Regions from separate parts of the Nocardiopsis alba genome, predicted to be linked through region 1. Evidence: riboswitches for the same ligand, from Rfam matches in the RefSeq annotation. Region 1 holds a riboswitch; each other region holds the start of a gene.
The links. A riboswitch is a leader RNA that binds a small molecule or an ion and turns the genes downstream of it on or off. The one in region 1 is predicted to bind thiamine pyrophosphate.

Region 1 (10,677 bases):
TACAGGTTGTGGAAACGCACCCGTTCCACCAGCCAGACCGCCTGGTGACGGGCCTCGCGCCCGCTCGGCATGATGTAGCTGAGCAGGATCATCACGAAGACCGCGAAGGCGCCCGTGTAGTTGGCCCCGTCGTTGCCGGTCTCCAACATCGTGGAGTAGACCAGCCCGACCAGGATGCCCGCCACCAGATAGATCAGCCCGAAGCCGACGGTGCGCAGTGTCATACGACCGAACGCCCAGGGGAAGCTGAGCGCCACCACCATGCCGTCGGAGTTGCGGCGACCACGCGTCTGGAGACGTCGCGCGTGCTCGGCCTTGACCACGTCCAACGCGCTCAGGCCGGAGATGAGGACGACGCCCAGGAAGATGCCGAACCAGGGGAACCACAGGGCCGTCCCGGCCAGCGAGAGCATGATCGGGATGAGGACCAGCGGATGCATCCGCCAGGTCTCGTCGTAGTACTCGTCCTCGTCCTCGTCGTATTCGTCGCCCTCGCGGTCACCGCGGAAGTAGTCGCCGACGCGGTCGCCGCCCCCACGGCGGAAACGGCCCAGCAGGCCGCCCCGCTCCCGGTACTCCTCCTCGTCGAACTCCTGGGTCGTCTCACGCCGCCCCTCGGCCCCCACGGGCGTCAGGATGTCCTGGAAGGCCTTCGGGTCCAGCGGCGAGTTGAAGAACCGGGTCTGAGGGGCACCGTCGGGGTCCTCGTCCTGGACCCGGGCGTGCCGGGAGATCTCGTCCTGGCCCATCATCATGGTGCCCTGGGGGTCCTCCCGAGGGGCCAGGGCGGACGGGTCGATCCGCTGCGTGCCCTGGACGTCGTCCCGGACCGGATCGATCCGCTGGGTGCCCTGGGTGTCGTACCCCTGAGCGCCCGTGCCCGGGACGATCCGTTCGGTCCCGGCCCCGGACAGGTCGTCGGTGGCCTCGTCGTCCCACCCGGACGAGTGGGCGTGATGCGTCCGGTCGTCTCCGGAGGAACGGGCGCCGCTCAGGTCGTCGGTGGCCTCCGGGTCCTCGCTCCATCCGTTGGAACGGGCCGCGCCGAGGTCGTCGGTGGCCTCGAGGTCGCTCTCCCGGCCCCCGGGGCGCTCGTTGGAGGGCGTGGACCACGCGCTGTCGGTCGTTCCGGGGGCGCTCCTGGTGTGCGCGCTCCCCCAGCCCTCTCCGGCGCCCCCGCCCAGCAGGTGCCCGGCGGCCGCGCCGCCCATGGCGCCGCCGAGGATCGCTCCTCCCACGCCGCCGTGTCCGGAGCCGTGGCCCCCGGTGTCGGGCACGCCCGGAGCGGGACTGTGCACGGTGTGGCCGCCGGTCTGGTCCGGCAGCCCGCGCTGCGGTTCGCTCCACGGCAGGTCGAGGTTGAGGCGGCCGGTCTCGGTCACGAGTTCGGCCGCGGTGGGCCGGGCGCTCATGTCCCGGGAGACCGCGCGGTTGACGAGGGGGCGCAGCGCCTCGTGCATCCCGTCCATGTCGATCTCGCCGTTGAGGATCCGGAAGAAGATCACCTCGAACGAACCGGCGCCGTAGGGCGGACGGCCGGTGGAGGCGAAGGCCACGGTGCCGCCCCAGGCGTGCACGTCGGTGGCCGGACCCAGGTCCGTCCCCTCGATGACCTCGGGCGACAGGTAGCTGGGGGTGCCGACGAACGTGCCGGTCTGGGTCAGCTTGGCCCCGTCGACGGCGTGGGCGATACCGAAGTCGATGACGATCGGTTCGCCGTTGGAGATGATCACGTTGCCGGGCTTGAGGTCACGGTGGATGACGTCCACCGCGTGGATGTCCTTGATGGCCCTGGCCATACCGGTGACGAAACGGGTCAGAGCGCGCCCGCGGAGGGGGCCGTGGTCGGTGACCGTGGCGTCCAGCGTGGGCCCGGGGATGTACTCGGTGACCACCCACGGCAGTTCCGCCTGGGTGTCCGCGTCGATGACCTCGGCCACGTTGGGGCTCTGTACACGACGCATCGTCTCGACCTCGCGGGCGAGCCGGGCGCGTGCGATGTGGTCTCCGGCGACCTCGGGCTTGAGGACCTTCACCGCCACGAACCGGTCGGTGTGGGGATCCTCGGCCTGGTACACCACTCCCATGCCGCCGGCGCCGATGCGACGGCGGATCACGTAGTGACCGATGCGCTCCGGCAGCTCCTCACCCGTGGGGAAACCTGCCGACATTGCCATCGAGAACTCATCCCCTCAAAAGACCACATACCGCCACGCCCAGTTTATCGGCCGGGGGGATGGGTCAAGCTTGGCTTGTGCGGCCCCGCCCAGGGGCCCGTGTGGTCCGCGGATCCCACCCGGGATCGGGCGCGGAACGCGCCCCGGGGCTCCGGGCGAACCGTCCGTCCTGTGACGACCACTGACGAGTATGACGGAAAAACCGGGTGAGCGGTTCCCCCGTTCCCTTCCCGTATGGCCGGATCCGGTCTTCCACCCCAGGTCCCACCAGGACACTCAACGCGACAAAAAGTAAAAGCAACGACAAGTCACTACAAAAACCTGGGAAGAGAGCGGGGCGGGCGGCGAGGCGAACGCCCGACACCACCCGCCCCGCCCCACAGCGATACCCGTCCCAGGGGCCGGGAACGCCCGAGGTCAGCGCCCTTCGAAGGTCGCCTTGCCCGGTCCCTGCTCGATAAAGCTGCGCATGCCCGCCTTCTGGTCCTCGGTCGCGAAGAGGCCCGAGAACTGGAGTCGCTCGATCTCCAGGCCGGTGTCCAGGTCGGTCTCCAACCCGCGGTCGATGGCCTCCTTGGCCGCGGCCAGGGCCACCGCGGGGCCGTCCGCGTAACGGGCGACCAGCTCCACGGCGGCCGAGTAGACCTCGTCGTCCTCGACGACCCGGTCGGCCAGGCCGATCTCCAGTGCCTCCTCCGCCTTCACGTGACGCCCGGTGAACACCAGGTCCTTGGCCTTGGCCGGACCGATCAGACGCGGCAGACGCTGGGTCCCGCCCGCACCCGGGATGACGCCCAGCAGGATCTCGGGCTGTCCGAGCCTGGCCTTGGCCCCCACGACCCGGAAGTCGGCGCACAGCGCCAGCTCGCATCCACCGCCCAGCGCGTACCCGCTGATGGCGGCGACCACCGGCTTGGGGATCCGGGCCACCGCGGTCAGAGCGTTCTGTAGGGCGCGCGAGTACTCCAGCATCTTCGCGTGGGTGAGCTCGGCCATCTCCTTGATGTCGGCCCCGGCCACGAAGGCCCGCTCACCGCCGTAGAGCACGACGGCGCGCACGGAGTCGTCCGACGACACCCGCGCGGCCGCCTCGGCGATCTCCTCGGTGACCCGACCGTTCAACGCGTTCAGCGCCTTGGGTCGATCGATCCGGATGACGGCCACCGCGGGGTTGTCCGGGTCGACCTCCACGCGAACGAACTCGCCCACGTTCTCCACCTCTTCACTTCGGCGTCAGTGTCGGTTGCCACCTAACCACTCGGGTCAGGAGAAGAGCAGCACCAGGGTGCCCAAGCGCGCGGAGAGGGCGTACGCGCCGATCAGGAGCGCCCCGGTCCCCACCAGCAGAAGGGTGTCCGCCCTCCTCCAGTGACTGATCCGGGCGTGGGTGCGCGGCCCCGTGCCGAAGGCCCGCGCGTCCATCGCGGTGGCCAACAGCGTCCCGGTCCTGATCGAGCGGACCAGCAAAGCGAAGAGTCGACCGAAGAACAGCCGCACCACGTTGAACGGGTTGTACCCGGCCTCCAGACCGCGCGCCCGGCGGGCCAGGGTGATGGTCCGCCACTGGTCGGCCAGGAGCGGGATCAGGCGCAGCGCGGCGAGGACGCCCATGGCGGGGCGCTCGGGCACCTTGAGCCGTTGCACGAGCCCGTCCGACATCTCCGTGGGGTCGCTGGTGATCGCGGCCAACAGTCCGGGAAGCGCGATGGCCAGCAGGCGCACCGCGGCGCCGACGGCCCCTTCCAGCCCCTGTTCGCCGTACAGGTAGTTGACCGTCCCGCTGCTGAGGCCCATCAGCAGAAAGGGCCCGCCCAGGAGCATCAGGGTCCTACGGTCCACACCGCTGAAGGGGACCGTCAGCAGGACCACGAACAGGACCAGGCCTCCGGTGACGGCGTCCACAGCGGGGATCAGGCCGATGGCGATCGCCAGGGCCGCCAGCAGTTTCGCGGCCGGGTTGAGCCCGGTCATCCAGTAGCGGGCCCCGCCCTCGGCGGGAACGTCGAGGGTGAGGGTGTCCCCTCCCATCGTCTCCGCGGTACGGGTGCCGGATCGGGCGGTGCTCACACGTCCTCCTTCGACGAGACGGTGGCTCGACCGTCGGCGACCCCGATACGGGAGTCCACCAGATGTTCCAGGAGCAGCCGGTCGTGGGTGGCCATGACGATGGCCCGCCCCTCCGACCTCAGGGAGCCCAGCAGCTCCACCAGCTCCGTCCAGGTACGGGTGTCCTGCCCGAAGGTGGGTTCGTCCAGGACGAGGACGTCGGGGGCGTGCGAGGGCCCGGAACTGAGCGCGGTGGCCACCGAGAGCCGCCGTTTCTCTCCTCCGGAGAGCGTGTACGGGTGGACGTCGGCCAGCCGGGTCAGGCGCAGTCTCTCCATGAGTTCGCCCACCCAGGCCTCGATCTCGACCTCGCCCATCCCCGCGCGCGAGGGCGCGAAACGCAGCTCGTCCAGCACGGTGGAGGTGACGAACTGGTCCTCCGCGTGTTGGAAGACCGTTCCCACGTGTCGGGCCAGACGTCGGGCCGGCCACTTCACCAGGGGGCGTCGGTCGGCCTCGGCCAATGGCCCGCGAGGCTCGACGCTCCCCCGGTAGGGACCGGAGAGCCCGGCCAGCAGGGTGAGGAGGGTCGACTTTCCCGCTCCGTTGGGTCCGGTCAGGGCGGTCGCCGTCCCGGCCTCGGGGGCGACGCGCACCCCCTCCAGGACCGTGCGGCGAGGGCCGACGCGGACCCCCACCTGGAAGGGGGTCCGCGCCGTCACGTCCACGGCCTCGATCAACGGTGCCCCTCCCGGGGCCGCCGTGAGCGAGGGGGCGGGTTCGTTCCCGGGGATCCACACGCCCTGGGCGGCCAGGGAACGCCCGTGTTCGGCGAAGATCTCGGCGGGGGCGCCGTCTGCGATCACCCCGCCGCCCGGTTCCACCACCACGACCCGGTCGACCAGGTCCACGACCTCGGCGACCCGGTGTTCGACCAGGACGAGGGTGGCCTCGGTCTCGGCCAGTAGACGGGCGAGCAGGGACCGGACCAGCTCGGCCCCGGCCGGGTCGAGGTTGGCGGTGGGCTCGTCCAGCAGCAGCAGGCGAGGGCGCATGGCCAGCGCTCCGGCGATCACCAGTCGCTGCTTCTCTCCGCCGGACAGGGCACCGGTGGAATGCCGCAGACCGTAGGGGAAGCCCACGTCCGCCAGGGCCCCCTCCACCCGGGGCCGGATCGCCTCTCGTTCGATACCGAGGTTCTCCAGACCGAACGCGACGTCGTCTCCGGCCCGGGCCATCACGAGCTGGGTCTCGGGGTCCTGGGCGACCAGGCCGACCCGACCCCTACCGCGGGCGGCGGGCTCTCCGTCCACACGGAGCAGGCCCTCCTCCTCGCCGCTGATGGCGCTGTCGGGGCCGGTGAGCCCGGCCAGGGAGTGGAGCAGGGTGCTCTTGCCCGCGCCGGAGGCGCCCAGCAGCAGGATCCGCTCCCCGGGTTCGACGACCAGGTCCACGCCGCGCAGGGCGTGGGTGTCGCGGCCCGCGTGCCGCCATCCCCAACCGGAGAGCTCCACACGCGCGCCGCCCACGTTCCTCGCTCCCATGGGTCAGCCCTTGGCCGAGGGGAAGGGGGCCAGGGCGCCGGCGCGCGCCAGGGCGGTGGTGAGGAGCCTGGCTCCCACACCCGCGATGAGGGCGGCGCTGATCACCACGATCACCCCGTAGGTGATCTGGTAGTGGAGCGGCCAGGTGACGTTGTAGGCGATGTTGTCCCGGATGGCCGGGGACAGGCCCGCGAACGCCGCGGCGAGCACGGCCACGCCCATGTTCCAACGCCGGTAGGCGAACGCCAGGAAGACCAGTTCGGGCAGCAGCCCCTGGAGGGTGCCGTCGAGGATGACCGCGAGCCCCCACTGGGTCCCCAGGACCGCGGAGACCGAGGCCGCCGCGATCGAGGTGAGCACGGCGGCGCCGGGCTTGCGGACGATCAGACCACCGAGCACGCCGGAGATCAGCCACATGCCGTAGACGACGGCCTGACCGGGCGGGAAGAACACGAACAGCGGCGTCGTGATCGACCAGACGATGTTCCACAGCCAGAAGACGACACCGACCGCCACACCGATCACGGCGGCGACGACGATGTCGACGGTGCGCCAGCTCTTGAGGCCGGCCCGTACCTCTTGGAGGAATCCGGCACGCGCGACCTCGCGGCCATCGGTCGTGCCGGTCCTGTCTTCGGTACTCATTACCCGAGGGTTCCCTTCGTCGGAGCGACGGAGGGGAATGCGGCCAAGAGCGCCATCACGCGTTCTCACGCGCACGATGGCGGGTTCTCACGACTTCCTTCGCCGGCATGATCCGGATCAGGTGTCTAAGGGTCTGCGGCCCGGTGCCGCACTCTCAGCGCTTCCGCGCTCCCCTGTCGGTTCGGCTCCATTATGCGCCATGAGGCAAATATCGGAGCTCTTGACCCTCCATACCCCTTTCACCACGACATATAGGCCTCTGTCCACCTCGGGACCATGGACCGCGCGCGAGCGGGCCCGGTGGTCAGGTGCCGGCCCCCTCTCCGGTGTCGGAGCCCTCGGTGCCACCGGAACCTTCGGTGCCTTCGGTGCCCCCGGTACCTTCGGTGCCGCCCGTGCCTCCGGTACCGTCCGAGCCCTCGGTACCGCCCGTGCCGCCGGTGCCGTCCGAACCTTCGGCGCCCCCGGTCCCTTCGGAGTCCGCGGAACCCTCGGTGCTCTCCGTGCTCTCCGTGCTCTCCGTACCTTCGGAGTCCGCGGAGCCGGCGGCGTCCTCGGGGCCGTCCGCTCCGCCCTCGTCATCGGAGTCGTCGTCCTTCTCCCGTCCAGGCGGCTCCGCCGTCGGGTCCCCGAAGGAACCGGGAGAACCGGCGAAGCTCTCGGAGGGCAGCCCCTCCGTCGCCCCGCGCATGGACTCCTGCCAGATCGGTCCGGGCAGGGTCCCTCCGTAGACGACGCCGAAGTACTGTCCGCCGATGGTCACCCCGCGCAGCGGGTTCTGCTCACCACCGCGCACGTCGCCGACGACGACCGCGGAGGCCAGGTTCGGGGTGTGCCCGGCGAACCAGGCGTAGGCGGATCCGTCGGTGGTACCGGTCTTGCCCGCCGCGGGCCGCCCGATGTCCAGGCCCTTGGCCGTACCTCCGTCGAAGGTCTGTTGGAGCAGGTGGTTGACCCCGTCGGCGGCCTGTTGCTTCACCACCCGCTCACAGTCGGAGTCGGCGGTGACCCGCTCCTCCGTGCCGTCCTCGGTCAGAGAGCGCACCGGCCGCGGCTCACAACGGATGCCGCGGGCCGCGAAGGTCGCGTAGGAGTTGGCGACGGTCAGCGGGGACACCTCCTGATCCCCGAGGGTGAAGGAGCTCCACACTCCGAGATCCTCACCATCGGCGCGGTGCACGCCGGCCTTCACCGCCATCTCGGAGGTCTCGCACAGACCGACCTTCTCCTGCAACTGGGCGAAGTAGGTGTTCACCGAGCCCTTGGTCGCGCTGATCATGTTGTGTTCGCCGTCGTCGCTCTCGCCGGCGTTGCTCACGCTCCACGACGACATCCGGTCGCCGCCGCAGTCGGTCATCCCACCGACGGACATGCTCTTGGGCGAGTTGAACCTGGTCCCGTACCCCATCCCCTGTTCCAGGGCCGCCGCCAGGGTGAAGGTCTTGAAGGTCGATCCCGCCTGATAGCCGCCGGAGCCGCCCTCGTCCCGATCCACGGCGAGGTTGATCGAGGTGGTTCCGGAGGCGTCGTCGTCGAACCCGTAGCGCAGGTTCTGGACCAGGCCCCGGATCCGACCGGTTCCGGGTTCGACCAGCGCCTGGGCGGCGAACTTGGTGGAGTCCTCATGCGGGACCCGCTTGTCCACGGCGTCCTGGGCCGCGTCCTGGGCCGCGCGATCCATCGTGGTGCGCACGGTGAGACCGCCCTGGGCGATGCGCTGCTCCCGCTCGGCGGCGGTCTTCCCCAGCATCTCCGAGTCGGCCAGCCAGCGCATGACGTAGTCGCAGAAGAACGGGTAGTCGCTCTCCATGCAACTGCCGCCCCTGGGGGTGTGATCGATGCCCAGGTCCTCGGCCTTGTGGGCGGCGGCCTCCTCCGCTTCCAGGTGACCGGTGTCGACCATGCGGTCCAGAACCAGGTCGCGACGTTCCTTCGCCCCCTCGGGGTTGTTGAGGGGGTCGTAGAACGAGGGCCCCCGGACCAGGCCGACCAGCATCGCCGCCTGACCGGCGTCCAGATTCTCCGCCGAGATCGAGAAGTAGCGTTGGGCCGCGACCTCGATGCCGTGCGCGCCGGCCCCGAAGTAGGCCAGGTTGAGGTAGCCCTCCAGGATCTCGTCCTTGGTGTACCGGTCCTCGATGTCGATGGCGTAGCGCAGCTCGGTCAGTTTGCGGCCGAGGGTCCGTTCGCTGGCGCCGTCGACGTCCCCCTCCGAATCGGCGGTCTCGATGAGGAGGTTCTTGACGTACTGCTGGGTGATGGTGGAGCCGCCCTGCATGTCTCCCTGGGCCGTACGCAGCGCGGCCCGCAGGACGCCCTTCATGTCGAGCCCGTTGTGCTCATAGAAACGGTCGTCCTCGACCGCCATGAGGGCCGAGGGGACCCAGGGGCTGATCGCGTCGAGGGAGACCACGTCCCGTTCGCGTTCGGAGACCTCGGCGAAGGGCTCCCCGGCGTCGTCGGTGAGCAGGACGCCCGACGACAGGTTCGGGACCTCCAGGTGCCCGGGGAGGGCCATGAAGCCCGCGGCGGTGTCCCTGGCCACCAGGCCCGCGCTTCCCGCCCAGGGCAGCACGAGGACGGCACAGAGCAGACCCGCGACGGCGCCCAGACCCGACAGTCGCAGATACGCGTCGCGTCGTTCCCGAGTCGCGTCCTTCTCGAACTCCGCGATCCTCTCCTGGAACAGGGCGCGGGCCCGCTCGACCCTCTCCTGGAACAGAGCGCGGGCCCGCTCGATGAACCCACCGCCCCCGTCGACCTCCGTCACGTCGCCCCCTAGAGCCGTGTGCCGCCCCTCCGCCTCGCGACGGTGGGCATCGCGTCGACCACCCTCGCAGGAAGGGCCTCAAGGGAACTCCGTTAAATCGGGTGTGTCACTGAAAAGCTTCCTCAATACCTTGTAAACCACACAGAGCAACAGAAGATTACACAGAGTAGACACATTGGACATGATCGAGTGTCCGGAATAGACCCTCGACCACTCGGGGCGCATTAGATGAGCCCTACCCAGTTCACTCCCACCGGCAACCAGCGGGACAGATCTTCGGACTTTTCATGATGGAGAATCGAAAAGCAACCGGGGAGAACACAGAATCCACTGCGAATTTATGCCTTCTTCGCCGGTTTTCGAGCGATGAAAACCGACAAATACCCGACCTCGACCACGGGCAAGAATGTGGCGAGGATCACATGTGCGACTCGGCCTCGACACTCCGCCAAAGCCAGGGCCAGGGCGGACGATGGACATCGGAGACCACCGAAGCCGCAATCCGGACAGTTTCCATTCGGTTCTTCGTCGACTCCATCCTGCCTTTGATCGGAACCCGATCATTCTTCGCGCGTGCGTCGTCACGCGCCTCCTCATGACGCCCTGACAACGATGATTACGGTGTAGCCAGTGATCGGACGCCTGCCCATAATCGACATATCTCCGGACAACGACCTCGGGCCGGTGAAGGCCGTTCCGGGAGAACGCTTCACCGTCGGCGCGACCGTGATCCGCGAAGGGCACGATTCCCTCGCCGCGGGCGTCGTCGTCCATTCCCCCCGTGGTCGCCGCGAGGCTCTCGTCCCCATGCGCGAGAAGGCCCCCGGGACCGACCGGTACGAGGCCGAGATCAGCCTGCCCTCCGAGGGCGACTGGTCCTTCTCCATCGAATCCTGGACCGACCCCTTCGCCACATGGCTGCACGTCGCCCGCGTGAAACTTCCCCTCGGCGTCGACACCGACCTCGTCCTCGAGGAGGGCGCCCGCCTGCTCGCGCGCGCCGCCCGTCGCACCCCGCGAGACCCCGCCCTCTCCGAGGCGGCCACGCTCCTGCGCGACACCTCGACCGATCCGATGGAACGCTTCACGACGGCCGTCACCGACGAGGTCGTCGCCGCCATGGACCGCAAACCCCTGCGGGAACTCGTCACCAGGTCCAAGCGGACCAAGGTCGTCGTCCACCGCGAACGGGCCCTGTTCGGTTCCTGGTACGAGTTCTTCCCCCGCTCGGAGGGCGCCCGGGTCGACGTGGCCCCGGGCGAGGAGGCCTCCGGAACCCTCTCCGACGCGGCCAAGCGCCTGCCCGCCATCGCCGACATGGGGTTCGACGTGGTGTACCTGCCGCCGATCCACCCCGTCGGTACGGCCCATCGCAAAGGTCGCGACAACACGCTGACCGCGGGGCCGGGGGACCCCGGCTCGGTGTGGGCCATAGGTTCGCCCGAGGGAGGACACGACGCCGTCCACCCCGACCTGGGCACCCTGGAGGACTTCG
Region 2 (10,677 bases), on a different contig from region 1:
GATGGGGGCGCGGCGCCTCGTCGGTCGAGGTGAGCGGTCGAACCGGGTAGACCTGGGGACATGGCGGAAATCGACGATCACATCCGTGTCCGCGGGGCGCGCATCCACAACCTGAGGAACGTGGACGTGTCGCTGCCCCGCGACGCGATGGTGGCCTTCACCGGGGTGTCCGGATCGGGCAAGTCCTCGCTGGCCTTCGGGACCCTCTACGCCGAGGCCCAGCACCGGTATCTGGAGTCCATGGCGCCCTACGCCCGGCGGCTCCTGCGCCAACTCCCGGACCCGGAGGTGGGGTCGATCACCGGTCTGCCGCCTGCGGTGGCGCTGGCCCAGCCCAGGACGAGCCCCTCGGGCCGGTCCACGGTGGGCACGCTCACCATGATCTCCAACTCGTTGCGGATGCTCCTGTCCCGATCCGGAGAGCGCCCACCGGGAGACGAACACCTCGACTCGGACGCCTTCTCCCCCAACACGGCCGTCGGGGCCTGCCCGGTCTGCCACGGCGAGGGCGTCGAACACGAGGTCACCGAGGCCTCCCTGGTCCCGGACCCCTCCCTGAGCATCGCCGACGGGGCGATCGCCTCCTGGCCTGGAGCCTGGCAGGGCAAGAACCTGCGCGACATCCTCGACACCCTCGGATACGACATCCACCGACCCTGGCGGGAACTGCCCGAACGGGAGCGGGAGTGGATCCTGTTCACCGACGAGGAACCCGTGGTGACGGTCCATCCGGTCCGCGAGGCCGGTCGGATCCACCGCCCCTACCAGGGGCGGTACACCAGCGCCCGTCGACTGGTGCTCAAGGCCTACGGCACCTCGGCGAGCGAGGCCCGGCGACGCAAGGCCGCCGAGTTCATGGAGAACCGCACCTGTCGCGAGTGCGGAGGGCTCCGGTTGCGGCGGGAGGCCCTGAGGGTCACCTTCGCGGGATACAACGTCGCCGAACTGGCCCGCCTGTCCTTGACCGACCTGGTCGAGCTGCTGCGTCCTCACAACGACGACGAGGAAGGGGCCACCGGGGTCCTGACCCGGGACATCACCGGCCGGGCCGAGATCTTGATGGAGCTGGGACTGGGCTATCTGAGCGTGGCCCAGCCCGCCCCCACCCTCTCCCACGGGGAACTACAGCGCATTCGTCTGGCCACCCAGTTGCGCACCGGACTGTTCGGTGTGGTCTACGTCCTCGACGAGCCCTCGGCGGGGCTGCACCCGGCCGACCGCGAGGCGCTCTCCGACATCCTGCGACGGCTGCGCGACGGCGGCAACACCGTCTGCCTGGTGGAGCACAACCTCGACATCGTGCGCGGGGCGGACTGGGTGGTCGACGTCGGCCCCGGGGCCGGGGAGAACGGTGGCCGTGTCCTCTACAGCGGCCCGGTGGAGGGTCTGCGCGACGAGCCGGAGTCGGTGACACGGCGCTACCTGTTCGAGAACGTCGTTCCCGAGCGTCCTCGACACGAGGCCCGGGGCGTGCTGGAATTACGCGGCGCCGACCGCAACAACCTGCGCGACGTCGACCTCGATCTCCCCTTGGGGGTGTTCACCGCCGTCACCGGGGTGTCCGGGGCGGGCAAGTCCAGCCTGCTGGCGGCGGTGGAGGAACGCGCGTCGGAACGCGGGCGCGTGGTGTGGGTCGACCAGCAGCCCATCGGTCGCACCCCTCGCTCCAACCTGGCCACCTACACGGGTCTGTTCGACACCGTGCGCAGACTCTTCGCCGCCACCGACGAGGCGAAGAAGTACGGCTACGGAGCGGGTCGCTTCTCCTTCAACGTCACGGGTGGACGCTGTCCCACCTGTGAGGGCGAGGGTTTCGTCTCGGTGGAGCTGCTGTTCCTGCCCACCACCTACGCCCCCTGCCCCACCTGTGGCGGCTCCAGGTACAACCCCGACACCCTGCGGGTCCTCTACCGGGGGCGCACCATCGCCGACGTCCTGGCGATGTCGGTCGAGGAGGCGTTGGAGTTCTTCGACGAGGTGCCGGCGGTGCGGCGCTCCCTGGAGACCCTGCGCGCGGTCGGTCTGGGGTATCTGCGTCTGGGGCAGTCCGCGACCGAGCTCTCGGGCGGGGAGGCCCAGCGGATCAAGCTCGCGGGCGAACTCCAGCGTCGTCGGGTGGCGGACACGGTCTATCTATTGGACGAACCCACGACGGGGCTGCACCCGTACGACACCGACGTGCTGATGGACCGGCTCCGGGACCTCGTGGAGTCCGGGGCCACGGTGGTCGCGGCCGAGCACGACATGCGGGTGGTGGCCGGCGCCGACCACGTCGTCGACCTGGGGCCGGGCGGGGGCTCCGCGGGCGGTCGGATCGTGGCGGAGGGGACGCCGGAGCGGATCGCGGCCACCTCGGAGAGCCGCACCGGCCGCTACCTGAGGCACCTGCTCTGAGCAGACCACCGCGACGGCACCGCCGGGTCCGCTCACCGTGATCGAGGTGGGTGGACCCGGCCGGCGAGGGTCACCGATGCGAGGGTGCGGCCGGGCGCTCCAACCCCAGATGCCCGCGCAGGGTCTCCGACGTGTACTCGCGGCGGAACAGCCCCCGCTCCTGGAGGACGGGGATCACGTGGTCCACGAAGTCCTCGATCCCTCCCGGCAGGGACGGCGGCATGAGGTTGAAGCCGTCCGCGCCCTCCTCACGCAGCCATACGCCGATCCGGTCGGCGATCTGCTCGGGGGTGCCGGTCATGGTGCAGTGCCCGCCGCCGGCGGCCAGACGTCCGAGCAGCCCGCGCACCGTGGGCCTCTCGGACTCGATGATCCGCAGGATGGTGGCGTAGCGACCCTTGGGTCCGGTGAACGCCTCCAACGGGGGGAGTTCGGGGACGGGCGCGTCCAGCTCCCAGTCCGAGCAGTCCTGCTCCACGAACAGGCCCAACTGTCGCAACGACTCCTCCACCGGAAGGAGCAGGTCCAGTTCGTTCCGCTTGGCCTCGGCCTCCGCCTCGGTGGAGCCCACGTAGGTGACCAGCCCCGGCATGATCGCCACCGAACGGGGGTCGCGGCCCGCCCGCCGGATCCTCGCCTTGACGTCCCGGTAGTAGTCCTGGGCGCTGGGGAGGTCGTAGGCCACCGAGTAGATCGCCTCGGCGCGACGGGAGGCCAGCGCGCGGCCCTGCTCGGAGGCGCCCGCCTGGAAGAGCACCGGGTGACCCTGGGGCGGGCGCGGTACGTTCAACGGGCCGTCGACCTGGAAGTGCTCCCCCTGGTGGTCGATGGGGCGGACCAGCTCGGGATCGGCGAAGACACCGTCGCGGTCATGGCGCAGGGCGTCCTCGCCCCAGGAGTCCCACAGCCGCAGCACCACGTCCACGAACTCCTCGGCGCGGGCGTAGCGCTCCCCGTGCTCCGGCATCCTCTCGTAGCCGTGGTTGCGCGCTTCGGTGTCGAACATGGAGGTGACCACGTTCCACCCGATCCGACCGCCGGAGATGTGGTCGAGCGAGGCCAGCATGCGGGCGGCGTGGAAGGGGGTGTAGAAGGTGCTGGAGACGGTGCTGACCAGCCCGATCCGTTCCGTGGCCCGGCTCATCGCGGCCAGTGCGGTCAGGGGCTCGAGGAACCACCACGGCCCTTCGGCCACCTCGCCGGCGGCGTGGCCGTCGGCGAAGAAGACCGCGTCCAGGAGGCCCCGCTCGGCGGTGCGGGCCAGCTCCTCGTAGTAACGGATGTCCCCGATCCGCTCGGCGGGGGAATCGGGGTGACGCCAGGCCGCCTTGTGGTGGCCGGAGCCGAAGATGAACAGGTTGATGTGCGCCTGACGTTCGATCTCGGGCATCAGTCCATCACCAGCCCGCCGTCGACGACCAGGTTCTGTCCGGTGACCGACCGGGCCCAGGGGGAGGCGAAGAACAGGGCGGTGTCGGCGAACTCGGCCGGGGTGGTGACCCGGCGCAGCGGGGTGCCGGAGGCGATCAGGTCGAACACCTCCTCGGGGGTGGCCGAGCTGGCGTCGGTGGTGCGCAGCAGACCACCCGAGATCATGTTGACGGTGATGCCGTCGGGGCCCAGGTCGTGGGCGAGGGTGCGGGTCAGGGAGAGCAGGGCCGCCTTGGCCGCGGTGTAGTCGTGGTAGGGCACGACCGGGTGCTGGAACAGGTTGGTGCCCACGTTGACGATCCGCCCTCCCCCGGCCCGGCGCATTCCGGGGAGGGCCGCCTGCACGGTGTTCAAGGCGCCCTGGACGGTCCCGCTGAACTGCCGGTCGAGGTCCTGCCACGTCAAGGTGTCGGCGTGCGGTCGAGCGTCGCCGTTGAAGGAGAAGTCGACGAGGGCGTTGTTGACGACGGTGGTGACGGGGGCGCCGAAGCGGCTCTCGGCCTCCTCCACCATCGCGGTGACCTGGTCGCGGTCACGCACATCGGCCCGGACCGCCAGGGCGGTGTCGGGGTGGGTCTCGGCCAGTTCGCGGGCGGCATCGGCGCTGCTCCGGTGGTTGATCACCACACGGGCCCCTTCGCGCAGGAAGGCCCGGGCCAGATGGGAGCCCAGCCCGCGGGCTCCACCGGTGACGAGGACGACCTGTCGGTCGAGAGGGATCGCCTGTGCGGCTTCGGGGGAGGACATCGGTTCCCTTTCTGTCTGGCGGAGAAGGGAGCCGTGCACAGAGGAGTCACCGCCGGGGGCGGGTGAGTGGACATCCCTTCGCCGGCGTTACCCGGATCAGGTTCGACGGGTGTGATCTCAGCTCGGAACCCCTGTGCGGTCCGAAGCACCCCGTGTCACTGGTGCTCAAGGTAGTCCACCGTCCTTACGAGGACGTGGGGTGGGGTGCGGTACGGCGTCACGGAGTGTGCTGGAACCCGGACTTTCCGACCGACCGTTCGGTAAGGACATGTGTTCTCAACTGCGAAAGTAAGGCCCCGGTGTAGAAAGTGTCGTGCCTCACATGGCATGGTGTTCTGGGGCTCATGAGCATGTCGTCCGTTTTCCCCTTGTACGCCCCGAATACGCGGACGGCGCCTGCCGTGGCCCATCGACGGATCCGGCCCATGCCGGCAGAGAACTACGGAGCAGCAATGGCGACTTCCGACGCCACGACCCCCGAACCGGGTGCCCCTCTCGACCGAAGAGAGAAGCGCAAGGTCCTCGCCGGGACGATGGTCGGTACCACCATCGAGTGGTACGACTTCTTCATCTACGCCCAGGCCGCGGGCCTCGTACTCGCACCGCTCTTCCTGGAACCCCTGTCCGCCAGCAACCCGGGCGTCGCCCAGGTGCTCTCCTTCGCCACCATCGGCATCTCCTTCCTCTTCCGGCCGCTCGGCGCGATCGTCGCCGGCCACCTCGGCGACCGGTTCGGACGCAAGCGGATCCTGGTGGCGACCCTCGTCATGATGGGCGTGGCGACCTTCGTCATCGGCCTGCTGCCCACCTACGCGCAGATCGGCATGGCCGCCCCGATCCTGCTGATCCTGATGCGCATCATCCAGGGCTTCTCCGCCGGCGGCGAGTGGGGCGGGGCCGCCCTGATGTCGGTGGAACACGCTCCGGTGCACAAGAGGGGCTACTTCGGCGCCTACCCGCAGATCGGCGTCCCCTGCGGCATGATCCTCGCGACCTTCGTGGTCTGGGTCATCACCGCGATCATCGGTACCGACGCCTTCCTCGAGTGGGGCTGGCGCATCCCCTTCCTGCTGTCCGTCGTGCTGATCGTCGTCGGCCACCTCATCCGCAAGACGGTCGAGGAGTCCCCGGTCTTCAAGCACATGCAGGCGCGTCGGGCCAAGTCCTCCGCCCCGCTGGGCCGCCTGTTCCGCGAGAACACCCGTGAGGTCGTCCTCTCCGCGCTGATCTTCGTCTCCAACAACGCCGCGGGCTACCTCGTCATCGCCTTCCTCGCCACCTACGCCTCGAGGCCGGTCGAGGACATGGGGCTGGGGATGGAACGCGGCCCGGTCCTGCTGGCGACGACCCTGGCCTCCTTCGGCTGGCTGATCTCGACGCTGTACGGCGGATGGATCTGCGACCGGATCGGCCGGGTGCGGACCTTCCAGATCGGCTACGTGCTGCTCGCCGCCTGGGCGGTGCCGATGTGGTTCCTGGTCGACACCGGCGACGTCCTCCTGTACTTCGTGGGGGTCTTCGTCTTCACGCTGACCTTCGGCCTGAGCTACGGACCCCAGTCCGCCTTGTACGCGGAGATGTTCCCGGCGGAGGTCCGTTATTCGGGCGTCTCGATCGGCTACGCCCTCGGGGCGATCCTGGGCGGGGCCTTCGCCGCGATGATCGCCGAGCTGCTGCTGAACAGCTTCGGCGCCTCGTGGACCATCGGCGTGTACATCGTCGGGCTCTCCGTGATCTCCTTCGCCGCGGTCTCACTGGTGAAGGTCCAGGAGGGCCGGGACCTGCACGCGGACGAGGCCGACCCCGCCACCGCGGGGTAGGCCTCCGGTCGAGGACGGGGCGACGGTTCGTGGGAACGGACCGTCGCCCCGTCCCATGTCGGGGACGGGTCAGCCGACGACGCGACGGACGTGATCGATGACCTCGCCGTTCCACATCATCGAGATGTGCTCCACGCACCCGACCCGGATGTTGTCGGCCCCGGGCAGGGAGGTGCTCTCCGTGGGAGAGATGACGATGTCGCAGGGGGAACGCAGGGTCGTGTACCCGACCGGCCCGGGCGTGGGGTCGCCGGAGTTGAGGTCGGCGAGGAAGTCCGACCCGTGCCTCATCTCGGCGCAAGGGGTGATCGGCGATGGGCACAGGTTCGCGATGTCGGTCCCGTTGTTGGGGCCGCCGATGGAGATCCACTGGTCGACGGTCTCCGTGCCGCCGAGGTTCTTGATGTAGTAGCGCGAGGACAGGCCGCCCATGGAGTGGGTCACCAGGTGCACGCGGTCGACACCGTGCTCGCCGCGCACCTCGTCGATCCGCTCCGAGAGCCGTTCCGCGATGGTGGTGTTGGAACGGGCCCAGTCGTAGGAGAAGACGTGCAGCCGGTCCTCCGGGTAGCCGGAGTCGACGAGGGCGGCCCGCATGTCGTCCCACTGGCCGCCCTTGCCCATGAACCCGTGGACGAAGACGACGGGGGTGTGGGAGTCGGCGCCGGCGGGGGCGGCCTGGAGGGACATTCCGAGGGCGAGGACGAATCCGAGCAGGAGGGAGATCGGGCGTCTCATATGAGCTCCGAGGGTGGGGGAGGCGGGGGATCCCGATTGTGCGCCGCGGACCATGGCGCGCGCATCGGCCGAATCGCCGGTCCCTTTACTCGTTTTTAACCGACGAGTAACTTAAGGGGGTGAACAGCGTGAACCCGCTCACACGTACAGCGCCCCTGTACGGGCGCGACCACGAACTGCTCTCCCTCCGCCACCTGCTCGAATCCGCCCGTTCGGGACGGAGCGGCGGCCTGCTCGTGACGGGGCCTCCCGGCTCCGGCAGGACCGCACTCCTGGAGCGCGCCGTGTCCGAGGCACCCGACTTCACCGTGCTCCACGCCCGCGCGGCGCCGGGCGAGAGCCGGATCCCCCTGGCCGGCCTCCACCAACTCCTGAGGCCCGCGCTCCCCTACCTCCCACGTCTGCCGCACGTCCAACGCGAGACCCTCACCCGCGCCCTGGACACCGGAGAGCCGGGCGGCGACCTCCCCCTGGCCGGCGCGGCCCTGGGGCTGCTCACCGAGGTCGCGGCCCAGAGTCCGCTCCTGCTCCACGTCGACGACTTCCACCTGCTCGACCCGCTCTCCCGGAGGGTCGTGGCCTTCGCCGCCCGCAGACTGACCCACGACGGAGCGGTGGTCCTGCTCAGTGCCGAAGGTCCGGAACCGGGGCTGCTCGCCGGCGTCCCGGCCCTTCGTCTGCGCCCTCTGCCGGAACGGGCCGTTCTGCGCCTGCTGCGCGAGTCGGCCGCGGGGCACGGAGGGCGTGCCGAGGACGGGCCGACCGAACCGGTGGCCTCCGCGCTCGCCGAGGCCGCCGAGGGCAACCCCCGTGCGGCCCTCGAGCTACTGGAGGGGAGCACCCCCGACCAGCGTTCCGGGGCGGTCGCCCTGGAACGACCACCACGCTCTCACGGTGAACTCACCGACGCCTTCGTCGAGCGTCTCCATCGGCTTCCGGAGGAGACCCGACTCGCCCTGGTGCGGGCCGCCGCCGACCCGCACGCCCCCGCGTCGACGGACCCCGACGTCCTCGAACCCGCGCGTCGCGCCGGACTGGTCGTGGAGACGGGGGACCGGACGGTCTTCGCCCATCCACTGGCCCGCTCGGCCGGCTACCACCACGCCTCCCCCGCCGAACGGCGCTCCGCGCACCTGGACCTGGCCCGCGCGCACGAGGACGCCCGGGACACCGGCCGGGCCCTCTGGCATCGCGCGCTCGTCGGGGGCGGCCCGGACGAGAGGGTCGCGGCCTCCCTTCACGCGGAGGCGCACCGCGCCGTCGAGCGGAACGGCCACGCCCCGGCCTCCCTGCTCCACGAACACGCGGCCCGCCTGAGCCTCGATCCGATCCTTCGGGGGAGGCGCCTGGTCGACGCCGCCCGATCCGCCTGGCTGTCCGGTGCTCCGGCCCGGGCCGGGCGGCTCCTCGAACGCGTGCGCTCACTGCCCGTCCGGAGCGACCGGGGGTACGCCGTCCAGGACCACGCCGACCTGCTCCGGGCCGAGATGGACCTGCGCTCGGGGGTGGCCATCGACGCCGTCCAACGGCTCGGCCCGGCCGCCGAACGGCTGGCAAGGAGCGATCCGAGTACGGCCCTGCGGGCCCTGTTGCAGGCGGGCGAGGCCGGATGCCTGTCCGGTGACCACGAGCGTTTCTTCGCCACCGTCGAACGCGCCCGGACCCTCGTCTCCGAGGCCGCGCCCGATGGTGGCCGCGCGAGGCCCTGGGATCGTCTCGTCCTCGACTACATGACGGGGAAGGCCGCCATGTTCCAGGGCCGGCACCGTGAGGGCGCCGAGCTCCTGGAACGGGCCGAGAGGGTCGCGGAGCGGATCGGGGACCCCGAGGCGCTCGTTCTGGGCGGGATCGCCGGCCTGCTCCGAGGCGACCACATGCGCACCCGGTCCCTGGCCGGGCGGGCCGTGACGATCGCGCGCCGGACCGGTGCTCTGGCCCTGGTCCCGCAGGCCCTGGAGTTCCTGACCTACGCGGAGATGTGGTTCGGACGCCTCTCCCTGGCCGAGGAGAGCGCGGCCGAAGGGCTGCGGAGCGCGGTGGGGTCCGGGCAGGACAACTGCGCGAGCCATCACCGGGGCGCGCTCGCCTTCGTCGCCGCCCTTCGGGGTGAGGAGGACGACTGTCGGGAGCACGCGGAGACCGCGCTGGCGCTGGCCGGGGAACACGACGTCGGCCTCCCCGCGGGGCTCGCCTCCTGGGCCCTGGCCCTGCTCGATCTGGGTTCCGGCCGTACGGCGGAGGCGGCGATGCGGTTGCGCTCCCTGGCCCGTTCCGGCCCCGGACGCGGTCACGCGGCGGTGCGGCTGTTGATCACCCCGCACCTGGTGGAGGCGTCGGTACGCGGCGGGGTCGAGGTGCGGGTGCGTCGCGCGGTGGAGACCTTCGCGGGGTGGGCCGAGGCGACCGGCCAGGACACCGCCCGGGCCCAGGTGATGCGCTGCCGGGGTCTGCTCTGCGAGGGAGAGGAGGCGACCGGGTTCTTCGAGAGGGCGCTGGAACTGCACTCCTCCGGTTACTGCGACTTCGAAGAGGCGCGCACCCGGTTGTTGTACGGCGGCCATCTGCGCAGGTCACGCCATCCAGGGCGGGCGCGTGAGCATCTGTACACCGCGATGGAGGCCTTCGAACGGCTGGGGGCCCGGCCGTGGGCGCGTCAGGCCGGACAGGAGCTCCGGGCGGCGCGCGGTGGCACGGCGACGCCTGAGGCGGGCGGATTGGAACGGCTCAGCCCGCAACAGCTGCGGATCGCCCGGCATGTGGCGGGCGGCGCCACCAACCGGGAGGTCGCGGCGCGGCTCTTTCTGAGCACCCGGACGGTCGATCACCACTTGCGCAACATCTACACCAGGCTCGGGATCCGTTCCCGCGTAGAGCTGTCCCGCCTCGTCGGCGGTTGACCGGTGCCGACGACGGGTCCTGAACGGCCCGAATACGGAGGGAGCCGGCCCCGCCCGGGGCCGGCTCCCTCCGGTGCGTTCGTGTCAGGCGTCGCGGACCTGGTCCTCGCGGTGGACGACCGGGGGCAGGACCGACCAGGGGAAGTTGATCCAGCGGTCGGTGTGCTTCCACACGTACTCGCACTTGATCAGGGACTGGGGCTTTTCGTAGACGACGGCGCTGCGCACCTCGGCGACGTGCTCGGAACAGAAGTCGTGCACGAGTTTGAGGGTCTTGCCGGTGTCGGCGACGTCGTCGGCGACGAGCACCTTCTTGTTGCTCAGGTCCACCACGTTGGGGACCGGGGGCAGCATGACCGGCATGTCCAGGGTGGTGCCGACACCCGTGTAGAACTCGACGTTCATGACGTGCAGGTTCTTGACGTCCAGGGCGTAGCCCAGGCCGCCGGCGACGAACAGGCCGCCGCGGGCGATGGACAGGATGATGTCGGGCTCGTACCCGTCGTCGGCGATCGCCTGTGCCATCTCGCGCATCGCGGTGCCGAAGAGCTCATAGCTCAGGTTCTCGCGCTCGTCGCTCACGGTCTTGTCTCCCCCTGATGTCCCTGCGGTGTCCGATGTGCGCGGCGCCTCGCAGGTCAGGCCGCTCG
Region 3 (10,677 bases), on a different contig from region 1:
CGGCGGTGCCCATGAGGGTGCCGGTCCGGGTCAGTCCCTGGTTGGACTGCTCGACGGCGCGGGCCAGACCGAAGTCGGCGACCTTCACCCGGCCGTCCTCGGTGATGAGGACGTTCTCGGGCTTGACGTCGCGGTGCACCATGCCCGCCTGATGGGCGGCGCCCAGCGCGGCCAGGACCGGGGCCATGAAGTTCAGGGCCTGCCGGGGGGCCAGCCTGCCCTGCTCCTTGAGGAGGTCGCGCAGGGTCCGGCCCGGGACGTACTCCATGGCCAGGAACACGTGTCCCTGATCCTCGCCCTGATCGAAGACCTGCACCACGTTGGGGTGGGAGAGCTTGGCGACCGAGTGCGCCTCGTTGATGAAGCGCTGGACGAAGGAGGGGTCCTGGGCCAGAGAGGGATGCATGACCTTCAAGGCCAGTCTGCGGTCCAGTCTCAGGTCGTGGGCGACGTACACCGTCGCCATGCCGCCACCGGCGATCCTTGACTCGACGAAGTAGCGACGGTCCAGTGTCGCGCCTACAAGCGGGTCGGAATTCGTCATGTCCACGGCGGAGTTGTGTCCTTGCTGCGGGGAGCGCGGGAGATCGCGGCCGGTGGCGCGTACCCGACACCAGGTATCGAACCGACACGATAGCGGAATCCGGCGTCGGTTCTGCCCCGCGGTTCACGGTCGCGGCGTCCCCGGTCCGTGTCGCACAAGGTCGTTCCGTGTGCGGTCGAGGGAGTTCGCGCCTGGGCGGTTCTGATGGGAGCGGCGCCCTCCAAAGGGCCGCCGTACCCCACCACGGTAGGGGACGAGCGCAAACCGTCCGTCGGGCCGACGATCCACGCCGGCCCGACGCACGGGTGTCAGACCACGTCGGGGCTGGAGGCCAGCGCGTGACGGCGGACCGGGATACGGCCGGCCAGACGCGCGCCCCGCCCGGCCCGGACGGCGTCGCGCATCGCGGTCGCCATACGGACGGGGTCCTGCGCGCGGGTCACGGCAGTGGCCAACAACACCGCGTCGCATCCCAGTTCCATCGCCAGGGCCGCGTCGCTGGCGGTACCGATGCCCGCGTCGACGATCACCGGGACCCGGGCCTGCTCGACGATCAGTTCGAGGTTGTGCGGGTTGCGGATGCCCAGGCCCGAACCGATCGGCGCGGCCAACGGCATGACGGCGGCGCACCCCACCTGCTCCAGTCGACGGGCCAGGATCGGGTCGTCGTTGGTGTAGGGCAGGACGGTGAACCCCTCGTCCACGAGGGTCTCGGCGGCGTCCAGCAGCTCCACCGGGTCGGGCAGCAGGGTGTGCTCGTCGGCCACCACCTCCAGCTTGACCCAGTCGGTCTCCAGGGCCTCACGGCCCAACCGGGCGGTGCGCACGGCCTCGACGGCGGTGAAGCAGCCGGCGGTGTTGGGCAGCGGCCGGATCGCGTTGCGCTCCAGGACGTCCCACACCGAACCGCGGGTACCGGGGGTGACCCTGCGCATGGCCACGGTGGTGAGCTCGGTCCCCGAGGCGAGCAGGGCCTCCTCCAGGACCTCCAGGGAGGGGGCGCCGCCGGTGCCGGTGATGAGCCGGGAACCGAAGGAGACCCCGTCGATGACGAGGGGATCGTCGATCGTGGTGGGGGCGTCGAGGGTGTCGGTCATGGTTCAGCCTCCCTGCACGGCGGTCAGGACGTCCACACGGTCTCCGGGGGACAGGGCGGTCTCGGCCCAGGCGGTACGGCGCACGACCTCGTCGTTGACGGCGACCGCGATCCCGCCGGGGATCCGCCCCTCCCCGGCCGAGGTCAGGTCGCGCACGACCGTCTCGACCGTGGCGGCCTCGCTCTGGCGGCTCTCGCCGTTGATGATCAGTTCCACTGTTCCTCCCACGTCGTCGGCTTCTCCCGCGTGTCACCGCCGGGCACGGCTCGGTCGGCGGCGAACCGGCGCGCGTACTCGGGCAGCGTGCCGGTGGTGAGCGCCTCGGCCATGACCTCTCCGGTCACGGGGGCCAGGAGCACCCCGTGGCGGAAGTGGCCGGAGGCCAGGTGCAGTCCCGGGACCCTCGTGGGGCCCAGGAGGGGTTCGTTGTCGGGGGATCCGGGGCGCAGGCCCACGCAGGTCTCGGTGATCTCCAGTTCGCCCACCCCGGGGACCAGCTCTCGGGCGTCCCGCAGTACCTGCCAGAGTCCCCCCGCGGTCAGGGCGGTGTCGTGGCCCAGTTCCTCCTGGGTGGCGCCCACGATCACCTCGCCGTCGGCGCGTGGCACCAGGTAGACGGGGAATCCGCGGACCAGGCCGCGCACGGTGCGCTCCACGATGGGCGGTTCTCCGGCGCGCACGCGGGCGCGCAGCAACTGTCCCTTGACCGGGCGCAGCGGCGGCACCACCGGCGCGGGCAGCGTGATCCGGTCGCCCCAGCAGCCCGCGGCCAGGACGACCTGGTGCGCCGGAAGGACGGGACCGTCGATCGGACGTACCCCGAGGCGGGCCCCGTCGGGGCCCGGGGAGGAGACCTCCGCCACGGTCCCGGAGACCTCGCGCACCCCCGCGCGCCTCCCGGCCTCGGCCAGGGCCCGGAGGAGGAGCCGGGGGTCGAGGGAGTGGTCCTCGGGGGCCAGGACACCGCCGCGCACGGAAGGCGCCAGCATGGGCTCCAACCTGCGGCACTCACGGCCGCCCAGCCGTTCGGTGGCGATCCCCAGCCGTTCCTGGAGGGCGTGCAGATCGTGCAGGACGGCCAGGTCGTCCCGATCGAAGGCGACCAGCAGGGTGCCGGTGCGGCGATGACCCACCGATCGGCCGCTCGCGGCCTCCGCCTCGGCGACGAAGTCGTCGTACATCCGCGCGGAGCGCAGGCCCAGGGCCATCAGCTCCTCCTCGCCGAACACCGCCTCGGTGGCGGGGGTCAGCATGCCCGCGGCGACGGTCGAGGCGGCACGCGCGTGGGACGGTTCGTCCACCGGATCGGGCTCGACCAGCGTGACGTCCAGGCCCTGTTGGGCGGCCCGCCACGCGGTGACGCGGCCGATGACGCCACCGCCCACCACGACCACGGTATTGGTAGGACGAATCCTCGTGTCGGGGGTTTCCTCGAAAGTACGCACGGTGCGCTCCTCCACTCCCTTCGCCGGCATGATCCGGATCAGGTTCGTGCGGTCGGAGACGGGCAGTCTCCCTCTCAGCCGGGTCCACCCGGCTCCCGCGGGACGTGTCTGTTCGGTACCCCATCCTAGGACAGGCCCTTCGAAGGGGGCGCGTCGGGACCTCTGCCAGGTCACCCGGCACGGCCGGGACGGTCCGCGTGGCCGGCCGTGTGTGGCAGATTGGGAGGGTGACACAAAGCGACCGTGAAATCGACGAACTGGTCGGCGACTGGCTGACCCTGCGAGAGGCCGCCCGGCCGCTGGGCGTGAGCCCGAACCGGATCAAGACGCTCATCCGCGAGAAGCGGCTGATGGGTCTGGTCCGGGGCGGAGAACTCTCCATCCCCGCCGCCTTCCTGGACGGGGAGGACCTGGTCAAGGGGCTGCCCGGCACCATCGTGCTGCTCACCGACGCCGGGTTCTCCACGGAGGAGGCCCTGCGCTGGCTGTTCACCCCGGACGACACCCTGCCCGGAACCCCGATCCAGGCCATGCGCGAGAACCGGGGCACCGAGGTGCGGCGCCGCGCCCAGAGCCTGGCCTTCTGAGGCGGGTCCGGGGCCCGGGGCGCTCCGCACGGGGGTGCCCTCGGGTCCCCGATCTCCGGGCCCTAAGGTGGACGGTGTGAGGACCAGCCACGGAACCAGCCTGCGCGAGCGCCTGGACGCATCGCTTCTGTACCTGTGCACCGACGCCCGGACCGGGCGCGGCGATCTCGCGGAGTTCACCGACGCCGCCCTGGCCGGAGGTGTGGACATCGTCCAACTCCGGGACAAGGGTCTGGAGGCCCGTGAGGAGCTCGCGGCCCTGGAGATCATGCGCGAGGCCTGCGAGCGGCACGGGGCCCTGCTCGCGGTCAACGACCGGGCCGACATCGCCCGCTCGGTGCGCGCCGACGTCCTGCACCTGGGGCAGCGGGACCTTCCCGTCCCCATGGCCAGGGACATCATCGGCGCCGACCCGATCATCGGCCGTTCCAACAACGACGCCGACGCCGCCGCGGCCTCCGCGGCCGAGGCGGGCAGCGACTACTTCTGTGTCGGGCCGACCTGGGCCACCCCGACCAAGCCGGGTCGTCCCGCGGCCGGGCTCTCCCTGGTCGAGCGGGCCGCCGAGCTGGCCGGCGACCGCCCCTGGTTCGCCATCGGCGGCATCGACCTCGACAACGTCGACCGCGTACTGGACGCCGGTGCCCGTCGGGTGGTCGTGGTGCGCGCGATCACCGAGGCGGAGGACCCCCGAGCGGCCGCCGCCGCGTTGCGGGCCCGGTTGACCGCGCGCTCCGACCGTTCCTGACCGTTCGGGTCAGGGGACGAGGAGCACCTTCCCGACGACCCGACGCTCCTGGAGCGCCCGGTGCGCCTCGGCGGCCCGCTCCAAGGGCAGGGTCATCCCCACGTGCGGTCGGATCCGGCCCTCCCTGGCCTCCTCCAAGGCGAGTCTGGCCAGGTCGTTCCGGCCCAGGTTCTCCTCCCGTTGGATGTCGAACAGGCCCACGGTCTCGATCCGACGTCGGGACGCCTCGGCCTCGTCGATCTCGACGATCTCCCCGTCGGTGGTGCCGTAGCTGACGAAACGTCCCCCGTCGGCCACGAGGGAGAAGGCCGACGCCCCCAGCGCCCCTCCGGCCCCGTCGACGACCACGTCCACCCCGGCCCCGCCGGTGATCTCGCGGACCCGGTCGTGCCAGTCGGGGGCCGAGTAGTCCACGGTCTCGACCGCTCCCAGGGCTCGGGCCAGTTCCCGCTTCTCCGGGCTGGACGCGGCGCCGATCACCCGGGCCCCCGCCAGCCGGGCGAGCTGCACGACCAGGCTCGCGGCGCCGCCCGCGGCGGCCAGTACCAGCACCCGGGTGTCGGGGAGGAAACGGGCGGAGCGCTCCAGGAGCATCGCCGTGGCTCCGTCGACCAGCAGGGCCAGGGCATCGTGGGGGGAGAGCCCGTCGGGCACCCGTACCAGGCCGTCCTCACGGACCACGACCCGCTCCGCGTATCCGCCCTCCTCCGTCTCGGAGAGCACGAGGGCTCCGACGAGGGAGGGATCGGCCTCCGGGCCGACCTCCTCGACCCGGCCCACCACGCTCGAACCCGGCACGTACGGAGGCTCGATCGGGAAGAACTCCCGGGCGAGGCCCCTCCGGATCAGGGTGTCGAGGTAGATGACGTTGGCCGCCTCCACCCGTACGGCCACCTCGCCGGGACCGGGCTCGGGCTCGGGGACCTCGTGAAGGGCGAGGACCTCCGGGCCGCCGAATCCGTCCACTCTCACCGCTCGCATCGCACACTCCGTGGTCCGTCGTTCGTCTTACAAGAACGACCCTCCTACCTAAACCAATGTTGAGGTCAAGGGGGAGGGGAGGATTCCCTCGGGGAACCTCGGAGACGACGGGGCCGCCGTGCGGGAGCACGACGGCCGGGGCGGAGCGATCAGACGTGGACGTGCGACAACGCGCTGGGATGGCGGCGCAGGAAGCCCTCGATCGACTGGGCCGGATGCCCGGTCAGATCCGGCACCGTGGGGGAGACCACGTCCAGCTCACCGGAGGCGATCGCCGCGTACGACGAGGCCCACCCCTCGACCGCCCACTCCGGGGCCCCGCTCGAGCGACGCGACTCCAAGGCCTCCTCCCAGGTCTCGGGCACGTACCGGATCGAACGTCCGGTGAGCCGGCCCAGTCGCTCCACGGTGGCCCCGACCGAGAGCGCCTCCGGGCCGGTCACGTCGTAGGTGGTCTCCTCGGAGGCGGCGATCACCACGGGGTCGGTGAGCACGGTGGCGGCCACGTCCGCCACGTCGTCCCGGGACACCCAGGCGACGCGACCCTCTCCGGCCGGGCCGCGCACCACACCGTGGTCGTCCACCCAGGAGGGCATCAGATCCAGGTAGAGGGAGGGTCTCAAGAACGTGTACGGCACCCCGGTCGAGCGGATGTGCGCCTCGGTGAAGAAGTGCGTCCGGGCGAAGGTGAAGGTGGCGGCCGGTCCGGCACCCAGGAACGACAGGTACACGATCCGGGACACCCCGGCCCGGACGGCGCCGTCCACCGCGCTGATGTGGGTGTCCATCCGATTCTCGGACTCGGTCGCCGAGACCAGGAACAGGGTGTCCACACCACGACAGGCCCGTTCGAAGGCGGCGGTGTCCTCGTAGACGGCCATCGACGCGCTACTGCCCGGATACTCCGGGGCCCGATTGATATCGCGCACGATGAGACGCTGCCTGGCCCCGAGCCTGGCGATCCTGGCGGCCACGCGTCCGCCCAGGGCACCGGTGGCCCCGGTCACCCCTATGGTGTGGTTTGTCATGTGATCGTCGCCCATGACAGCCATCCTGGAGGAAGGCGGCGTGCCGAGCACTGATCGGCACGCGCCTTTTTGCGCCTTCGGGTCAGGGGGTGGTCCGCTCTTGGTGCGGCCCCTCGTCCCCTTCCGGGGCGGATGCGGGCGAAGGGGTGTTCACCCGCCGGTAGGACAGACGTCGGAGCAGGACCTCGGCCGGTCCGCGACGGCCGGCGCGCTCCATGCCGTAGGCGATCACCACGGTGACCAGCCAGACCCCGACCGCGTACAGGAACATCGTCCACGACGTCATCCAGGCGGCCAGACCCAGCCCCCAGGCGGACAGGATCGGCGCGCACAGGACCGACTGACCGAGGTAGGCGGACAGGGAACGCTTACCGGTGGCGCTCAGAGCGGTGACCACCACGCCGGGTTCGCGGTCCCGGTTCTGGATCCGGTGCGCGATCAGGGCGATCAGCGCCACATAGCCGACACCGCAGAGGATGCCGGTGGTCATGTGCGGAAGGGTCAGGATCTGGGCCTGCGTGGCGTTCAGGTCCAGCGCACCGACCTGGTACAGGGCGAGGGGCAGACCGCCCAGCCAGCCCACGGAGATACCGATGACGGCGGTCCGCCGCAGCAGGGGCAGGTGTGCACCGGGCTCCTCCAGAACGCGCATGCGCGCGGCCCGATAGCCGAAGAGGATCGCCGCGGGGATCGCGAGGCCGAACACACCCTGAAGGAGGGCGACTCCGGGCCAGACCGTGATCCGGTCCAGGGCGGCGGTGAGGAACGAGGGGTCGGCGATGCTGCCGGCGAGCGCCTCCATGCCGGCGGCGTCCTCGTCCGGCAGCGAACCGAGGAAGGGCATGGACAGGAGGCCGAGTACGGAGAGCGAGGCCAACAGACCGGTCAGGACCCAGCCCCACACCAGCAGGGTGGTCTCCCGGCGGCGGAGGAAGAGCCATCCCAGCAGCAGGCCGGCCACACCGTACGCGCCGAGCACGTCGCCCATCCAGAGCAGGAGGGCGTGGACCGCGCCGAAGGCGATCAGCCACAGGTTGCGGCGACGCAGCAGGGCCGCGACCGCCTTGGCGTCGCTTCCGGCCGCCTCTTGGCGACGGGCGAGCTGCACCATCCCGTAACCGAAGAGGAAGGCGAACATCGGGTAGCTGCGCATGTCCACGACGACGATCGTGAAGAACTGCGCGATCCGGTCCGGGAGGTCTTCCGAGGGGGGATGCATGGTGGCGCCGCCGCTCGGTAGCGCCCACAGGTACCAGACCGTGTTGGCCAGCGCGATGAACAACAGCATGAAGCCGCGGGCGAGGTCGGGGGCGAGGGCACGTTCGGTGGTTCCGGTCGGACCGCGCGAGGCCGTGGGCCTGGGCATGAGGGGCTCCGCTTTTCGAGATCTATCGTGAGATTCGATTCAACGCGAAACGGAGGGCGCCGCACAACGGGGACCGATGTGAGAAAACCCCTGAAACCCCCAGGGGCGTCCCCTAGGGGTCTCGGAGGTCGGGTTCCAGGTCGTGTCGTCAGTGGGAGCGGCGGGTGGCGGCCACCACCAGGTCGCGCAGCGGCCCGCGGGCGTCGTCGGCCAGCTCCGGGTGCTCCGTGGCGGCGAGCGCCTGTCCGGCGTAGTCCTCCACCAGGGCCTCGCAGGCGGCCAGGGCCCCGCTGGTCTCGATCAGGGAGCACATCCACTCGACCGAGGCCACCGACAGGTCGGGGGCGCCCAGCAGCTCACGGAACCGCTCGGCGTCGGCGCTTCCGGAGCGTTCGAGGGTCTCGGCCACGATCAGGGTCCGCTTGCCCTCGCGCAGGTCGTCACCGGCGGGCTTGCCCGTGGTGGTGGGGTCGCCGAACACGCCGAGCAGGTCGTCGCGGAGCTGGAAGGCGATCCCCAGAGGGATGCCGTAGTCGGTGTAGACCCCGGCCAGCTCCTCGTAGCGGCCGGCCAGCGCCGCCCCCAGGTGCAGCGGACGCTCCACCGTGTACTTGGCGGACTTGTAGCGCATCACCCGGAGGGCGGCCTCACGGGTGGCGGTGCCGCGCACCTGCTCCAGCGTGTCCAGGTACTGGCCCGCCATGACCTCGGTGCGCATCGCGTCGAAGGGGACGCGTCCCCGCTGGAGGGTGTCCGGGGCGAAACCGCTGGCCTGGTACATCTCGTCGGACCAGGCCAGGCACAGGTCGCCGATGAGGATCGCGGCGCCCTGGCCGAAGCCCTCGCTGTCACCGCTCCACCCCTGGTCGGCGTGCATCTTGGCCATGCGGCGGTGGGTCGCGGGCAGGCCGCGTCGGGTGTCGCTGTTGTCGATCACGTCGTCGTGGACGAGGGCGCAGGCCTGGAGGAACTCCAGGGAGGAGGCGGCCCGGATCATCCGCTCGTCACGGTCCGCGCCCCCGGCACCGCGCCAACCCCAGTAGGCGAAGGTCGGACGCAGGCGCTTGCCGCCGGAGACCATGGTCTCCAGGGCGTCCATGGCGGGGGCCAGTTCGTCACCGATCTCCAGCAGGCGGCCGCGGTGGTCGGCGCAGAAGACGGACAGTTCGCGGTCCACGTCGGATCGGATGACGGACACGGTCGAGAGGGCAGAGGAAGGGGCCATACCCAGCAGGTTAGCCGCTGTGGGGGAAGAGGGCTCTCCGGGTCCGTTCCGTCGCTCGGGTGTTACGGGTGGTGCTGTCGGGGCTGTGGGGACGAATGGTCGACCCTGTCACCACGCTCCGTGATCGGGGCGGTATCAGTGAGAAGAAAAGTGAGCGTCCGGAATATGGACAAGAAGGGGCGTGGTCGGCTGGGTCTTCAATGGAGAAAGGATGGCGGAACCCTCTGTCCAACAGGGGAAGCGTTTCCTTCTCAACGCCCCCGGGGTGGTATGTCCGTTTTCTGGTCGAGTCCATATGGTGGGACGTGAGACTGTCGGCGCATAAGTCGTCTCGCTATTCGGGACGTCGAGTCCGTCTCCGGAAAGGTCTGGCCTAGGCTGGTGTACATGCTCGCTGCACCGACCCGCCCCGTGGCGCCCCGAGGGCCGGCCCCCAGGCCGCGCCATATCCGAGACCTGCTCGACTCGGGCGAGCCGCTGTTCTCCTTCGAGTTCTTCCCGCCGCGCAACGAGCGTTCCCAGGAGCGCCTGTGGCGGGCCATCCGCGAGATCGAGGCGCTCGGCCCCTCCTTCGTCTCGGTCACCTACGGTGCCGGTGGAGGCACCCGTGACCTGACGGTGGAGACCACCGAGCGCATCGCCACCGACACCACTCTGATGCCGGTGGCCCACATGACCCTGGTCGACCACTCCGTCGCCGAACTGCGCCACCTCATCGGCCGCCTGGCCGACGCGGGTGTCTCCAACATGCTGGCCGTACGCGGTGACCCTCCCGGTGACCCCGACGGCGAATGGGTCAGTCACCCGAGGGGACTCACCTACGCCGAGGAGCTGGTCCGGCTGCTCAAGGAGAGCGGGGACTTCTGTGTGGGGGTGGCGGCCTTCCCCTACAAGCATCCGCGTTCGGCCGACGTCGAGATCGACACCGACCACTTCGTGCGCAAGTGCGAGGCCGGCGCCGACTACGCCATCACCCAGATGTTCTTCGACGCCGAGGACTACCTGCGTCTGCGCGACCGGGTGGCCGCGCGCGGCTGTGAGGTGCCGATCATCCCCGAGGTGTTCCCGGTGGTGAAGCTGTCCTCCATCCCACGGTCCGAGAAGCTCTCGGGCGCCCCGTTCCCGCGTGAGCTGGCCGCCCGCTTCGAGCGCTTCGGCGACGACGCCGAGGCGGTACGGGCCTTCGGGATCGAGCACGCGCAGAACATGTGCGAGCGACTCCTGGCCGAAGGCGCGCCGGGCATCCACTTCATCACCTTCAACCAGTCCACGGCCACCAGGGAGATCTACCGCGAGGTCGCCGGGCATCGGGACGGGTCAGCGGGAGCCGCGCGACCATGATCGCGAAGGGGCGGTCCGGGCTGCCCGGGAAGGAGAACGGGTCCATCACCTCGACGAAGCCGCACGAACGGTAGAGGTGACGCGCGGGGGTGGGGCCCGTACGGGTGGACAGCACCGCCGTACGTTCGGGTCGGTCGGCGCACAGCGCGTACAGGAGGCGCCGACCGATCCCCCGGTTCTGGGCCTCGGGGTGGACGTGGACCTCGGCGATCTCCCACGGGTCCCCCAGATGACGCCGCACCCGGGAGCCGAGCCCCCGTGAACGCATACCCTCGGTGACCACGTCGTGCCACCACTGGCCCTCGGCGCCGTGGA

Region 2: linked by a shared signal. The riboswitch ahead of TR33_RS19115 (3-oxoacyl-ACP reductase) and the one ahead of TR33_RS09430 (ECF transporter S component) in region 1 are both predicted to bind thiamine pyrophosphate.
Region 3: linked by a shared signal. The riboswitch ahead of thiO (glycine oxidase ThiO) and the one ahead of TR33_RS09430 (ECF transporter S component) in region 1 are both predicted to bind thiamine pyrophosphate.

Annotation. Positions count from the first base shown of each region.
Region 1 is NZ_BAZE01000004.1:133,979-144,655, forward strand. Features, by position in the region: gene TR33_RS09410 (protein kinase domain-containing protein) at 1-2,177, opposite strand, end outside; gene TR33_RS09415 (enoyl-CoA hydratase/isomerase family protein) at 2,595-3,395, opposite strand; gene TR33_RS09420 (energy-coupling factor transporter transmembrane component T family protein) at 3,441-4,205, opposite strand; gene TR33_RS09425 (ABC transporter ATP-binding protein) at 4,241-5,767, opposite strand; gene TR33_RS09430 (ECF transporter S component) at 5,771-6,412, opposite strand; TPP riboswitch at 6,490-6,597, opposite strand; gene TR33_RS09435 (transglycosylase domain-containing protein) at 6,717-9,182, opposite strand; gene TR33_RS09440 (alpha-1,4-glucan--maltose-1-phosphate maltosyltransferase) at 9,813-10,677, shown strand, end outside.
Region 2 is NZ_BAZE01000011.1:22,100-32,776, reverse strand. Features, by position in the region: gene TR33_RS19125 (ATP-binding cassette domain-containing protein) at 61-2,394, shown strand; gene TR33_RS19120 (LLM class flavin-dependent oxidoreductase) at 2,465-3,784, opposite strand; gene TR33_RS19115 (3-oxoacyl-ACP reductase) at 3,784-4,572, opposite strand; TPP riboswitch at 4,629-4,735, opposite strand; gene TR33_RS19110 (MFS transporter) at 5,025-6,392, shown strand; gene TR33_RS19105 (esterase/lipase family protein) at 6,462-7,130, opposite strand; gene TR33_RS19100 (AAA family ATPase) at 7,250-10,027, shown strand; gene TR33_RS19095 (phosphoribosyltransferase) at 10,112-10,609, opposite strand.
Region 3 is NZ_BAZE01000007.1:224,707-235,383, forward strand. Features, by position in the region: gene pknB (Stk1 family PASTA domain-containing Ser/Thr kinase) at 1-550, opposite strand, end outside; gene TR33_RS15130 (thiazole synthase) at 853-1,641, opposite strand; gene thiS (sulfur carrier protein ThiS) at 1,645-1,857, opposite strand; gene thiO (glycine oxidase ThiO) at 1,848-3,116, opposite strand; TPP riboswitch at 3,085-3,195, opposite strand; gene TR33_RS15145 (Rv2175c family DNA-binding protein) at 3,314-3,673, shown strand; gene thiE (thiamine phosphate synthase) at 3,750-4,421, shown strand; gene TR33_RS15155 (zinc-binding dehydrogenase) at 4,431-5,402, opposite strand; gene TR33_RS15160 (SDR family oxidoreductase) at 5,552-6,445, opposite strand; gene TR33_RS15165 (DUF418 domain-containing protein) at 6,513-7,796, opposite strand; gene TR33_RS15170 (polyprenyl synthetase family protein) at 7,945-9,021, opposite strand; gene metF (methylenetetrahydrofolate reductase [NAD(P)H]) at 9,433-10,362, shown strand; gene TR33_RS26055 (GNAT family N-acetyltransferase) at 10,280-10,677, opposite strand, start outside.